DNA from 2 places in the Paenibacillus allorhizoplanae genome. Region 2 is predicted to be linked to the other one. Evidence: riboswitches for the same ligand, from Rfam matches in the RefSeq annotation. Region 2 holds a riboswitch; the other holds the start of a gene.
What was found. A riboswitch is a leader RNA that binds a small molecule or an ion and turns the genes downstream of it on or off. The one in region 2 is predicted to bind cyclic di-AMP.
Positions count from the first base shown of each region.

Region 1 (7,522 bases), on a different contig from region 2:
GCTGCTCCATAATGCAGAAAGTGGGTGAGATCGAACGAACCTTGGTGAGTTGGTTGGAATTGCTGCGATCCATGAGTGGATTCTCGCGCTCGGCATCGTTCCAAATGGTTGAGAAGTTCGGATACGAGTCGAAAGAAAAGAAGTCCAACAGTTCATCCGTCATGGCATGGCTATCCAAATGGCCAAACATGCCGTTGGTGGTGACCCACTGTGTTGGGGCAAGCAGTCGCAAGATGTCTGCCTGTAAACGGGCGAAGGATATGGTGTTATCCGAGATAAATCGCTTTTCATCCAGCGCTTGATGTGGGTTAACGGATTTGGAAGGCGCCGGGCGAGGCAAATGAACTTGCTCCCAGTCCGAGTAGCTCTGATTCCAGAAGACGGTTCCCCAAGCCTCATTTAATGCGTCTAAGGTACCATATTTCTCCTGTACCCACTTCCGAAATGCGGCATGATCTGCTTCGGCATAGAAGACGTTCACCTCACAGTTAAGCTCGTTATCAATCTGCCAGCCTACGACCCCTGGATTGTTGGCATAATGCCGCGCCATAGCCTCAGTAATTTTCGCACAGTATTCGCGGTAAATGGGGCTGCTGTAATTGTAGTGACGTCTCAGTCCGTGCTGATACTGCACGCCATCAAAGTTAGCATTCAGAATCTCTGGGTATTTGTAGGTCATCCAAGCAGGCGGTGTTGCTGTGGGAGTGCCGAGAATGACCTGTAGTCCATGCTCGTGAGCAAGATCAATTGCGCGGTCGAACAGATCAAAGGCGAATACCCCTTCCTCTGGTTCAAAGAAATTCCATGCAAACTCACCCATTCGCACGATGGTAAAGCCGATTTCTCGCATTCTCCTATAGTCGTCCGCCCACATAGCCTCAGGCCACTGCTCAGGGTAGTAGCATACGCCTAGATCAAATTTCTCACCCGGAATGGTCTTTTCCATGAATAATAACATCCCCGTTTCTATGGATATAGTAATTTTTTGTTATTCAAAATCCTTATGTACTTATTATATTTCTTTATATTATTATGTATATAACATCATTTTGCTGCATGTATTAGATTTTTGCGCTTTGGAGGGTATATGAGAATTCACTATGTATTACCGGAGCCCATGTACAAACACTACACGGTTTATCCGGATATGATTGGTCAATATGCGGATTTCCCCGAGCATCAGGAATGGCGGTTTAAGGGGCAGTTGCAACAAGCCAATTTGCATATTGTATTAAGTGGTAAAGGCTATGTCAAAGCGAATGGGAAGGAGTATTCCCTGGAAGCAGGGCAAGGGTTCTATTACGGGGCGGGCCTTGAGCAGGAGTATCGAACGGATCCGAATGATCCGTGGCAAGTATTCTGGGTACACCTTGCAGGAGAGGGACTCGACAGGCTGTTGAATGATCAAGGCACTTCAGCTGTGTGGCTGTTTACGTACAGGGATGTACCTAAGCTCAAACAATTGACCGGGGACTTACTGGCGCTGGCATCTCCGTATGATCGGAACGAGGTACAATTGGCTGTAAAACTCTATGAACTGCTGGCTGAGCTTGCCTTACGTGCGGAGACGCACGGAACAGTAACGATACTGGATAAGCGCGCACGGATGAGAGAGGTTGCGGAATATATTCGTACGCACTGCACGAAACCGCTAACTCTCCTGCAGATGGCTGAGCAGGCAGGTTTCAGTACCTTTTATTTTAGTCGAATGTTTCACGAAGTAATGGGGCGGACTCCGGTCGTGTGGCTGTTCGAATGTCGTCTTGTTGTAGCTAAACAACTGCTCATGTCTACCGAATGGACGATTAAGCAAGTGGCAGAGCATGTCGGATTTTCCCAGAGCAGCTATTTTATTGCGCGCTTCCGAGAGCATATCGGAATGACGCCACAGGAGTATCGGCGGCTGTACAGCAACTAAAAACGCGTAAAAAACCTTCAAGTAATTGAAGGTTTTTACATGTTATTGCGAGCCATTGCCTCTACAGCGTGACTCTTTTGAAATTCGGAAAAGGCTTCTCAGCCTCAGGAAGTGACGAGAGGCTTACCATTTCGGCAACTTTCATCATGTTCTCCCAAAGCGGCCATACTTTCGGGGAGCTATGCGCTTTGTGCATAGATTCCTCTGATAACCACTCAAATATTTCAATTAGCGTTCCATCTACAGATTGAAGTGTCACTGGCGGGAATTCGGTGATAAGCCCTTCTTCGCGAAGCATAGGGATGTGCCCTTTAACAATCTCGGCTAGTTCAGCTTCTTTCCCAGGATGGGGGCGATACATCGCCATAGTAATCATGCTTGAAGTGGACATTTGATTCCTCCATTTTAAAGTCATAGGTTCCATTTATTGGAGTTAGTATATCAGATTGATTTCATCGTTTCCAATGGTGTTCGAATTGACGTGATCGTCTTAGCAGCCGACGCCACAGAGCTTTATCTCCTAAAGAGCACTAATAAGTAGCAAAGTATGGGATAATCAACGTCACTCCTATATGTATGCGCTTTCATCAACTACCAAAGTCAAATAAGCAAAAATAAAAGGCGAATCTACGTTTTACATTCGATAAAGAACGGCGTAAGATTCATTACGACAAGTTGATTTTTGTGAGAAAACCTCTATCGAAGCCACTCGAAGATGAGCGACCGCGTATAGAGGTAGGTTTTATCGCCAATAAGAAAGCTATTTTCGGGAACCGAAAACTTATACTTTCTTATGTGGTAATAAGAAACCACTTAATTCCCAGTAGGGGAAACGGGGGAACCAATCGAAGCCGTTTAAGCAATACTTGGCTTCATGGGGTGAATCCTAATGCTCGCAAGCATTAGGTAGGACGCTCTCAAGTCCGAATCCGACAGCTAACCTCGTAGGTGCATTGAGAGAGAACCGTACACTCGCCTTCTTATGTAAAGAAGTCCGAGAGTAGAGATTCTCTACTCTTAGGGCTTCTTTTTGCATGCCGTCAACCCAAAATGTTACATAATTGTTATAAGGAGGCAATACCATGCATGCTATTGAAATCAACAATCTGACCAAAACCTATGGGAACGCAAGAGGGATTACCGATGTTAGTTTTTCAATCGAAGAAGGGGAGATCTTTGGGTTTATTGGGCCGAATGGAGCAGGGAAATCAACGACGATTCGAACGCTGCTGTCACTGATTTTTCCAACTAGCGGCAGTGCCAAAATTTTCGGGAAAGACTGCATCCAGTTTGCGCCAGAAATTAAGAAAGAGATCGGGTATTTACCGTCCGAGGTGTTCTATTATGACAACATGAAGGTGATCGACCTACTCAAGTATTCGGCCAGCTTTTACAAGAAGGATTGCACCAAGAGAATCAAAGAACTTGCTGAAATCATGGATCTAGACGTTACGAAGAAAATTGATGATCTATCTCTGGGGAACAAAAAGAAGGTGGGCATCGTTCAAGGGTTGCTGCATGATCCTAAGCTCATTATTCTGGATGAACCTACAAGTGGACTGGACCCGCTCATGCAGCAGAGGTTTTTCGAATTGCTCGAACAACAGAATCAAAGAGGAGCTACGATTCTTTTTTCCTCTCATATATTGAGTGAAGTTCAAAGATTATGTGATCGAGTCGCTATTATTAAGGAAGGCAGGATTGTAACGGTTGAGAAAATCAGCACGTTAAAAGAAAACAACTTCAAGCGATTTAAAGTGGATACGGCACAAGCGCTTGATCCTAACTTTTTCAAAATGACCGGGGTCAATAACATTGATGTCCATGGCCAGACGACGAGCTTCTTATTTAAAGGCAACATTAATCAAGTCATGCGAAAGATTGCTGAAATCGAAATTGATAATCTGTGGATCGAAGAGCCTGATTTAGAGGAGATCTTTATGCACTACTATGAGAAGGAGGCTTAGAGGGGGATGAATATATACCTTCATGAATTGAGAGCTTATCGGAAATCCACGATGACGTGGACGTGCTCCTTAATTGCGGTCATCGTTTTATTCCTATCCCTTTTTCCTTCGGTTTCTAAGGATTTTGCTGAGTTTTCTTCCATATTAGAAGGGTATCCAGAAGGGGTCAGGAAAGCGCTTGGTATTCAAATCGAAACGTTTGGTACCCTACTCGGGTTCTATATGTACATCTTTATGTACATTACGCTTTGCGGAGCCATTCAAGCTATGGTTCTGGGAACGTCCATACTCTCGAAAGAAATGCGTGAGAAAACAGCAGACTTTCTACTTACAAAGCCCGTAACACGTACGAAAATAGTAACTTCCAAGCTATTAGCGGCTGTTACTTCCTTAGTTATTACCTGCGTAATCTATATCGCTGCAGCTTATCTAATGGCGCTTCAAGTAAAAACGGTCGATTTTGATGTGAGCACATTTCTATTAATTTCCTTCACTTTGCTGTTTATCCAGCTGATGTTTCTTGCTATCGGATTCATCATTTCGGTCGTATTTTCTAAAATCAAAGCAGTTTTATCCGTTAGTCTGGGTACGGTGTTTGCCTTTTTCGTTATCGGAATGATCGTTGCCGTAGATGGGGAGGGGGTCAAACGCTATTTCTCACCATTTAAATACTTTAGTGGAAAATACATGCTTGAACATGCCAGCTATGAAGCCTCTTATGTCAATGCAGCCCTCGCAATTATCGTTGTTTCGATTGCGGCCAGCTACATTATTTACACGAAAAAGGATGTTCATGCCGTATAAAAGCGGGTGAGAGGAGGGAATAGCACGTGAATATTTTTTGGCGTGAACTGAAAACGTATCGGAAATCGATGATTTTTTGGAGTCTAGGACTCATTTTTCTAATCGCAAGCGGCATGAACAAGTATCAAGCAACAGCAGCGAACGGACAGATGAATGATCTTATGGCGGAAATGCCAAAGTCACTCCAAGTGATTATGGGTGGCGGCGCGTTAGATTTATCGAAGGCTAGCGGTTATTTTGGCATCTTGGTCCTATATTTCTTGTTAATGGCAACGATCCATGCGGCCATGCTGGGCGCCAATATCATCGCGAAGGAAGAGCGGGATAAGACGGCAGAGTTTTTATTCGTAAAGCCTTTATCCAGGCATCAAATCATCACGTGGAAGCTACTAAGCGCTTTAGTTAACATTGTTATTTTTAACCTCGTGTCATGGATTTCGAGCATGTTGGTTGTTGGGGCATATAGCAAAGGCGAGGCGGTCAACGGTGATATCTCCATCGTCATGCTGGGTATGTTTATTTTGCAGCTGCTCTTTCTAGTCATCGGAACATCCATTGCAGCCGTTTATCGAAATTCCAAAAAAGCAGCCTCGCTGTCTACGGGCATCATGCTCATTACGTTTATCTTATCCATTGCCATTGATTTTAACGATAAACTGGCATTCTTGAAATATGTAACCCCGTTTAAATTTTATGAGGCGAAGAATTTGATGTATGGCGGTGGATTCGATGCCGTGTTTGTCATCATTTCGGTAGTTATCATTGCCTTACTGACGGTTGTTACGTATGTTTCCTTTCAAAAACGAGATTTGCACGTCTAAAGACTAGAAAGACCTTTCACCCTATCCATAGCTGGATGCGGGCAAAAGGTCTTTCTCATTTAATGGGATTAATAATAAAATAATAGCTTATTTCTTCAAATCCAAACGCACATCGCGACCATCGTCTTGTACGGATAACTCTTTACCAGCAGCCTTCAGGGAATTGACGTGATTGACCCAAGCGTCTAGCATGATGGCGCCATCTTTCCAATCCTTCACTTCGCCGAATACCGTAAAGCCATCGCCACTGCCTGTAGCCATGAAATCATTGGTTGTCACTTTGAACGTACGTTCTGTATTAAACTTGCCATCCACGTAGATCGGAGTGCCATCTACTAAAGTAATTTTGGAATATTTCTCACCAAGTGGCTTTGTGTTATCCCATTCTACCTTCAAACCTGAGAATTGAATGGCAGGAAGACTTGTATACTTGTCTGTAACTTCGAGCGCTTTTTTAATTTGTGCAGCAGTCATCGTACCCGTTACATTGTAATTGCCAAAAGGGAGTACTTCAAACATTTCGCTATAGGTTAGCTCACCTTTGTCAATATCCGTGCGAATACCGCCAATATTCGTGAAAGCAATATCGGATTTCTCAGAAGCGCGCATCGCATCTGTAATGCTGTTGCCTAACTGTGTTGCACCGTCGCGGTCAGCCCCGCCATTAGCAGCAAAACGGAAAGATTTACGATTAAGCTGCTCTGCAACTACGACTTCTACTTCGCCGGATTTGCCTGAGATTTTGGCTTTATAGTCTTCAACCGTTTGGTGAATTTTCGGGTCAGCCGTCGTTAAGTTCGTATAGGTCTCGAGCAAGCTTGCATTGGAGGAAACGACTTGCTTTGTAGTTTTGTTTACGAACAGTTGAATGTGTCCAACTGCATATAGCCAACTTTGAGCTTCAACGACAGGAATGCCATTCACAATACCGGCAACGCGCATGTGGGAGTGACCACCAACAATCGCATCCAAGGTGCCATTCCCAGTACCTTTTGCAAGATCAGCAAGCTCACTAATAATTTCAGCGGATTTTTGATTTTGCTCACCTGGCAGGTGGGAGGTAACCATGATGATATCGACGCCTTTCGCGCGAAGCTCATCTGACAATTCTTTCGCCAAAGGAACTGGATTTACAAAGGAAAGGCCTTCGATGTTCGTTGATTTCGTTGTTGTTTTCGTTTGAGGCGTTGCGAACCCGATGATTCCGATTTTCAGGCCATCTTTTTCAATAATGACATAAGGCTGTGTCCAGTCGACTCGTTTGCCGGTTTGATCATCAATAATATTAGCCCCGAGAATAGGGAATTTAGCCTTCTTAATATTGTCGATCAGAACGTCACGGCCGAAGTCGAACTCATGATTTCCGATTGCCGCAGCATCATATTGCACTTGCGCCATTGTATCCATCACGGATTGACCATTCGTAGTATTGGAAATTAGTGTACCTTGCCAAGCGTCGCCGCCGTCAACAACGACTGTTCCTTTGGGATTGACAGCACGGAAATCGGACACGATCCCGCCGAATGTTTCGATCCCGCCTTGACCTTGATTACGCTTTTTATCGAAGCCGACTTCGATTTTACCGTGAATATCGTTCGTTGTTAAAATATCAACCACTTTAAATAGAATAGGCTTAAGCGCCTTAGCTACTTCATCACGCGTTACTTCAGCAGTAGGGTTGAAGTTACCATCGAGAGTAGGAGTGAAAATTCCGCTAATGACGGCATAAGCGACATAAGGGCGGGAATCTTTGGCGATAGAAGTGGAGTCTTTGAAGTAATTCAACACATTCTCGTTTACTTGTGGCAGTTGGCCGCCAGTAACGACTTTCACGATTAACTCGGCAAGCTCTTGACGCGTCACGGCAGCATTCGGATGAAACGTACCATCAGCGAAACCGCTAATTAGCTTAGCTGCAACGGCATTCGCAACCGCTTGTTTTTGCCAAGTCGCAAGGTCCGTGAACGTAACCGTACTAGGATCAGCACTTTGCAGCTTGGCTGCACGGTTAA
Region 1 covers NZ_CAKMMW010000022.1:17,569-25,090, forward strand. Annotated here, with positions in the region: gene L6I86_RS27055 (beta-galactosidase) at 1-946, opposite strand, end outside; gene L6I86_RS27060 (AraC family transcriptional regulator) at 1,088-1,918, shown strand; gene L6I86_RS27065 (antibiotic biosynthesis monooxygenase family protein) at 1,980-2,309, opposite strand; cyclic di-AMP (ydaO/yuaA leader) riboswitch at 2,719-2,885, shown strand; gene L6I86_RS27070 (ABC transporter ATP-binding protein) at 3,001-3,885, shown strand; gene L6I86_RS27075 (ABC transporter permease subunit) at 3,892-4,689, shown strand; gene L6I86_RS27080 (ABC transporter permease subunit) at 4,716-5,510, shown strand; gene L6I86_RS27085 (5'-nucleotidase C-terminal domain-containing protein) at 5,598-7,522, opposite strand, start outside.
Region 1: it holds a riboswitch for cyclic di-AMP, as region 2 does, so the genes downstream of both, L6I86_RS27070 (ABC transporter ATP-binding protein) here and L6I86_RS31810 (3D domain-containing protein) in region 2, are expected to answer to the same signal.

Region 2 (7,522 bases):
CTGATTTTCCGAAGAAGGTGGCAGGTGTCATTTGTAAATCCTATAATGAAGAGATTGTCGTCAGCTTGGTTTCCAGTCAATTGGATGCGGACCGTATGGATTATTTGCTGCGCGATGCTTACTTTACCGGTGTGAACTATGGCACATTCGATCTGGAGCGCATTCTACGTGTGATTAGGCCTTACAAAGGGCATATTGTTGTCAAAGAGAGCGGTATGCATGCTGTTGAGGATTATCTAATGTCTCGCTATCAAATGTACTGGCAGGTTTATTTTCATCCCGTTACGAGAAGTGCAGAAATTCTTTTGCATAAAGTATTTGCACGAGCTAAACATTTGTATGAGGAAGGCTATACGTTCGGATTTATGGTCGAGCCGATTCTTCATCTCATTCAGAATCAAATCTCCTTAGAAGACTATTTGCTGCTGGATGAGTCTGTCATGCAAACGATGCTGACCTTCTGGATTCAAGAAAAGGATGATATGCTGAGGGATATGTGCAAGCGCTTCTTGGATCGTAAATTGTACAAGTACAGTACCTTCGATGGTGAGCAGGGGGAGCTTATTCAGCGTATGGAAAAAGTGATGAGAGAAGTTGGTTTCGATCCGACGTACTATATGGAAATCGACTTCCCTTCGAATCAATCCTATGACGTGTACAGAGCTGGTGAAAACGATGATAATTTGCCGATTTTCTTGCTGGATCACAAGGAGACGTTAACTGAAATTACGCATCGGTCCGAAATTGTACAATCGATTAGTGGCTTCCAGATGGGTAAGCATCATGTATACTATCCTGAGGAGTTTCTTGAGCGGTTGAATGCTGAAGAGTATCCGGATGTTTGGGAGATGTTGGGGGAGCAAGAATAAGCAGGTATAAGTAGCTATAAGCAAAATGATGGAACATCATTCATATTCAGTTACATAAGGGAGAACAGTCATGCTAACGGATTCACATACACATTTAAATGCTGAGCAATTCAAAGATGATCAAGATGCAGTCATTCAGCGGGCGTTAGAGGCCGGGGTTACAAGAATTGTGAATGTCGGCTTTAATCGAGAAACGATTCCTAGCTCAATCGAGCTAGCTGAGAAATATGATTTTATTTATTCGACGATTGGCTGGCATCCTGTAGATGCGATAGATATGATGCCTGGCGATTTGGAATGGATTGAGTCCTTATGTCAGCATGAGAAGGTGGTCGCGATCGGGGAGATTGGTCTGGATTATTACTGGGACAAGTCGCCCAGGGATGTTCAGCAACGAGTCTTCCGGGAGCAAATTCGGCTTGCGCGGAAGTTGGGGATGCCAATAGTGATTCATAATCGGGATGCACATCAAGACATTCTAACGATTCTCAAAGAAGAGAAGGCGGCGGAGGTCGGAGGTATCATGCATTGTTTCTCAGGCAGTTGGGAGACGGCGAAGCAGTGTCTGGATATGAATTTCCATATTTCCTTTGGAGGCCCTGTTACGTTCAAAAATGCAGTGCAGCCGAAAGAGGTGCTGGCGCAGGTTCCGCTTGATCGATTATTGATCGAAACGGATGCGCCATACTTAACGCCACATCCTTTCCGCGGTAAGCGCAACGAAACCGGTTATGTTCGCTTGGTGGCCGAGACTGCCGCGGAAATTCGAGGGATGACGTTGGAAGAGATAGCTGAAATTACAACCAACAATGCGATTCGGTTACTCGGCCTCAAGTAAGGCGTTTTTCTTGAACTTCCGGCGTAAAACAACGCCGCATGCGAAAGAAATAAAGGCAAGACTGAGTAAAGGGACTACGATATACAGGATGGGGGTTCCCATCATAAATGGAATCGTTAGGATAACAAGCTCTAGCAAAAGGGTTAGCCAGATGATAAAGGCTAGGGAACCTGCTCTTGCTTGAGGCTCCAATGGGTACATATGGAGCCAAAATGTATATCGATGTGCACGTTCCAATGAAGTAAGCTGAACCATCGAGATCACAAGTGCGATGAGTAGGATGACGCTTCGTGCAGTCGTAGAGTCTGCAACGACTAGGGCTAAGATGCCGATCACAATCAGACGGAGTACAATGGCGAACATCTCGGTGCGCAGCAATGTCTTCATATATAAGTAGAGAAACGCCGAATCCTGTCGAAATGGAATCGTTCGGGTAATCCCGCTGATCCAACCTCGGCGGGCTATTCGCGTTGGTAATTGAGGTACATCCACGAACCAGTTAAAGAAGGCGTAGAGTCTCGCTTGCTGTTGTTTCTCTTTGGCAATCAGATAGTCCCATCCGATCACATATTTACCCGCGTATCGGAATGCAATCAGCCAGACGAATACAAGAAGTATTGCGGCAATGCTTGCCCATAAACTGCTATAGTGAAATTGGACCGTAATTAAGGCGAGGGATGCTATCCAGCGGTAACAAACAGATACGAATCGAGTTCGTTCAGCGGCAAATCTTCCTTCCTGCCAACTCGCTAATAGGTTCGCTACTTTTAATAGAAGTAATAGAGCGAAAATGAGAAGAAATGGCTGCGCTTCGGTACCTAGACAGTGCTTATATAGGGGGGTTACTGCGACCCAACCGAGAAATAACCAAGCACCCTGAAGTGATAAGCTATACAAGAAGCTGCTTCGAAAATAGACGCCCATTTCGTGTTCAATCCGTAATAGAAACATCCGATCGGCACTGCGAGTCAGTGTTCGAATGGAGCTTGAAACGACGAGTGGAACGAGCACGAGCAGCACGATCCATAGGTACGGATAATCTGTCGGAAGACGCTGTAATGTTTTTGCATAATAATAGGAAGAAACGATGACAAGAAACAACAAAAAGCCGATAAAGTTACTGCGTGCGGCATACTGCCAATATCCCATGGATTCCTTCCAATAATGTTGAAAACGCTGCTTCCATAATGCATGTGTGTTAAATGCAGGTGTACTATCCGTTATGTAACTCATGCCATGTCTCCTTGAACGAGCTTGTAGAAGATGTCGTCTAATGACGCCTGAGGCAGCGCTGTCTGGGCGCGTAATTCGACTAAATCTCCCTGAGCCACCATGTGACCTTTGTGGAGAACGACATAAGCATCGCAATATTTTTCAATTGTAGACAAAATGTGTGAGGAAATGAGAAAGGATGCACCTTTCTTCTTCATTTGAACCATGAGATCAAGCAAGGAACGAATCGCTAAAGGATCGAGTCCGAGAAAGGGTTCATCGATGATATATAAAGAGGGTTCGATTAGGAAGGCATTCATGATCATGACCTTCTGCTTCATCCCTTTAGATAAATGACTTGCGAAGCTATTGAGCTTGTCTTTCATTTGAAACTGCTCTAATAAAGATCGAGAACGGGTTTCATAATCCGCTTTAGAAATACCGTAAGCCATCGCTGTTAGCTCGAGGTGTTCACGAATCGTAAGCTCTTCGTATAACTCCGGACTTTCAGGTACATATGCGTATGTCGTTCGGTAAGGCAATGGATTTTCGGCTAATGTTAAATCGTTAATGCGAATGGACCCTTTTTGCGGTTGAAGCAGCCCGAGAATATTTTTGATGGTGGTACTTTTCCCTGCACCATTGAGTCCGATTAGCCCCATCATTTCACCTTGACGGATCGAGAAGGTAAGGTCATGAAGAACAGGTTTGTTGGGTAAATAACCACCGAATAAAGCGTTTACTTGCAAGATGGGACCCATCTCAATTGCCTCCCTAAATAGCAAATTTTTGGTATTTTTCAATCAAATACTTCCAGAATCATTATAAACAAATTTGCATTTATAGCCTAGTTTTGACCATTATACACTAAAAAATCGCGTATACGTACGTTAAAGTTAGATACGTGTAGATATAAGTGGGTTATATATGAAAAATAAACGAAATTTAAGCGATTTAGCCCTTTTTAACGGGTGTTAATCCCTTTACAGGTTGAGATTAACAGCGTAATATACTTTTCATAATAACTTAATATCCAATTTGCCAATTTTCCATTCGCTGAGTTCCAAATGTGGGAACGGGGGAACCACTGCAAGCTTAATGAGCATTCCAATGCGGTTAAGTAAGCAGACAGTAATAGGGGTGAATCATAGACGTCAAACAAGCAGTTTGCGTCTACGTAGGGCGACTCTCACGTCCGAATCCGTCAGCTAACCTCGTAAGCGTAAGAGAGGTAACGATTGTCGTGCGTGCTATTTGTATTTCATTATGCAAACTAAGCCAGCGAGAAGAGTCCTCTTCTTGCTGGCTTTTTGTCCTCATTTAGGGTTATACACAGATCATAAGACATAAAACAACCCGGAATTCATAGGATGATGAATAGGTAAAAGGGGGGGACGACCAGATTCAGCGGAATAACTTGCTGATGATGGCGAGCGTTAAGTTAAACTAAAAACCTTAGTCGCGTCAAATTAATCATGCTGTAACCTGGCGGCGAGGCTTTGAAGGAGGACCGAAGAAGTGGGCAGTATCTCAATTAGCGAGACCCATGTAAAACGATCATCCAGCATGTCCTTCGCATTGCGATGGAAGCATGAAAACTTGCGTTTGATTTTAAGCCTAGCTATAATCTCAATCGCAATGACTTTCATGTTTTTGGTGTTGTTGTACGGAACGGCTACCAAGAGCGTATCCGTGGTTGTTAATGGACAAGAAACTATTGTGCACACGAAGCAATGGGTCCTGCAACGCCTACTGGATGAACAAGCCATAACGATTGGTGAGCACGATGAAATTTCAGCTTCACTCACGACCAAGCTCAAGGGTGGAGACAAAATTGTTATCGAGCATGCCTCACCGATTCAATTGACTGCTGATGGAAAGACCACCACTGTTTACACAACTGCAAGAACGGTAGAAAGTGCATTGCAACGTTTACATATTGCACTTGGGGAGAACGATCGTATTTCTCCCGAACCGACGTCCGCTCTTACCACTGGCGATGAAATCAAGATCGTCCGTGTGAAAAAAGAGACGGAGGAAGTCTCTGAACCGATCGCATTCGAGACAGAGAAAAAGAATGACGCATCTTTACTCAAAGGGAAAGAGCAAGTGGTCCAAGAAGGTAAAGAAGGCGTATTGGTCAAGAAGAAAGAAAAGACTTTCGAAGACGGTGTTTTAGTCGCGGAAGCAGTTGTGGGTGAAGAAGTACAAACAGAAAGTGTTAAGAAAGTAGTGTCCGTAGGCACGAAAAATCCTGTGGTTGTTCTCTCCGCCTCTTCACCGAGTGTGGATGAGGTTTCCAAGAATGGTGTGACCTTCGGTTACAAGCAAATTCTCAAAAACGTGAAGCTTACTGCTTATTCAGCGGACGCTGCGTCGACAGGCAAAACCGAGGGCTCGTCTGGGTATGGTAAAACCTACACAGGTACTACCGTGACTGAAGGGCGTACAATTGCCGTCGATCCGAAAGTTATTCCGCTTGGTTGGTGGGTGTACATTGAAGGGATTGGTTTCCGTCGTGCTGAGGATATTGGCAGCGGCGTGAAAGGCCAAATGATCGATGTATATTATGAAGATCACGGATATGCAAATAAATTCGGCACGAAGCAAGGGTACACTGTGTATGTGGTTGGCCCTACAAAACCGTCCCAAAACTAACGTGTAAACGGTAGTTTCGACGGGAACACTACAATATACACGTAGCTTGGCATCTGCCTGCGCGAAAGAAGAGGAGACCCCTCTTCTTTTTCTGCGTACTGGGGAAGGAAAACGGTGATGATAAAAGAAATGATCGTTGTGGAAGGTAAGGACGATACAGCTGCGATCAAGCGGGCTGTGCAGGCGGATACAATTGAAACAGGCGGCTCCGCCATCGGACAAGCCGTACTCAAGCGAATTGCACTGGCTCAGCAGCGCAGAGGCGTCATTATATTCACGGATCCGGATCACGCAGGGGAACGGATTCGCAAAATTGTAGCAGCCAAAGTTCCTGGCTGCAAGCATGCTTTCATTACGCAGGAGCAAGCGGCGTATAAAGGTGACATCGGTGTCGAGAACGCGACGCCGGAGACGATCCGTCAGGCGCTTCAGAGCCTGCGGACAGAGTATAATGCAGCGGTCTCGCAGCTGACGATGGAGGATCTGATCGCGGCCGGTCTCATCGTGCATCCGGATGCCGCAGCTCGCCGTTTGGCCGTGGGCAATGCGCTGGGCATTGGTTATTGCAATGGCAAGCAATTTTATAAGCGCTGCGCAATGTTTCAGATTTCACGAGAGGAATTTGAGGCTGCGCTTGAATATTTGAATCAGTAGAATCCCTAGAGTCACTAGAACCCTATAGATACGAGGTCTATACTATGAATATAACCGGACAAGAGGTTGTTGTAACAGCAGAAGATGTAGCAACACCAAGTAAAACAAAACAAATTATTAAGAAGAATGGTCTCGTGCTGAAAAAAAGCTTGGGCCAGAACTTCTTGATTGATCAAAATATATTGAGCAAAATCGTTATGGCTGCTGAGCTTGGGCCTACAAAGGCTGCACTCGAGATCGGCCCCGGCATCGGCGCGCTCACACAGCAGCTAGCCAAGCTGGCTGGCCGCGTGCTGGCCGTCGAGATCGATCAGCGTCTGCTGCCCATCCTGGACGAGACGCTGGCTCCTTACCCCCATGCCACTGTCGTTCATGGGGATATCTTGAAGACCAACCTGCCGGAGTTGTTCCGGCAGCATTTCGAAGGCATGGAAGGCGTCAGCGTTGTCGCCAACCTGCCTTACTACATTACGACGCCGATCATCATGAAGCTTCTTGAAGAGAAGCTTCCCCTGGAGAATATCGTCGTGATGATCCAAAAAGAAGTGGCCGACCGCATGGCGGCTCGTCCGGGCACCAAGGATTACGGCAGCCTTAGTATTGCCGTGCAGTTCTACTGCAAGCCGGAGCTCGTCACGATCGTGCCTCGCACCGTCTTCGTGCCGCAGCCGAACGTCGATTCCGCTGTTATCCGGCTGCGTGTGCGTCAAGTGCCGCCTGTTGAAGTGGCGGACGTGGACTTCTTCTTCGCTGTTGTCCAAGCGTCCTTCGTTCAGCGTCGCAAAACCCTGTATAACAACCTCGCGGCGAGGTTCTTTACCAAAGAGAATAAGCCTGAGCTGGAAGCGTTGCTGCACGGCATTCAGATCGAGCCTTCACGCCGGGGTGAAACACTCAGCATGGAAGAGTTCGCGCGTTTGTCAACGGCGCTTCGTGCGCACGGCTGCAAATAACCCGCACCAAATGCCTAGTCTCGCCATAGGATACCCTTAGGAGGGGATTTGTGCGATGAGGCAAGGAGATTTTGTTACCCGTATTTCCTATGGCGGCGACGTCGTGTTTAAAATTGAACGAATTGAGCATCTCAAGGCCATTCTGAGGGGTGTCGATTTTCGGTTACTTGCAGATGCGCCGCTCACGGATCTGACGAAAACGAATCCTAAGGAGACCTTAGATCATCCACGGTCAAGCTCGCCTGAATTTCGTGAGTCACTGCGTCGACTTGCGGTGTCCCAAGTGCAATTGCAGGAGAAGAATCAGATAGCCGTCAACCATAAACAAAAATCACAAC
Region 2 covers NZ_CAKMMW010000032.1:9,529-17,050, forward strand. Annotated here, with positions in the region: gene L6I86_RS31790 (HD domain-containing protein) at 1-869, shown strand, start outside; gene L6I86_RS31795 (TatD family hydrolase) at 940-1,707, shown strand; gene L6I86_RS31800 (ABC transporter permease) at 1,690-2,940, opposite strand; gene L6I86_RS31805 (ABC transporter ATP-binding protein) at 2,937-3,680, opposite strand; cyclic di-AMP (ydaO/yuaA leader) riboswitch at 3,964-4,157, shown strand; gene L6I86_RS31810 (3D domain-containing protein) at 4,438-5,577, shown strand; gene rnmV (ribonuclease M5) at 5,695-6,231, shown strand; gene rsmA (16S rRNA (adenine(1518)-N(6)/adenine(1519)-N(6))-dimethyltransferase RsmA) at 6,276-7,184, shown strand; gene yabG (sporulation peptidase YabG) at 7,240-7,522, shown strand, end outside.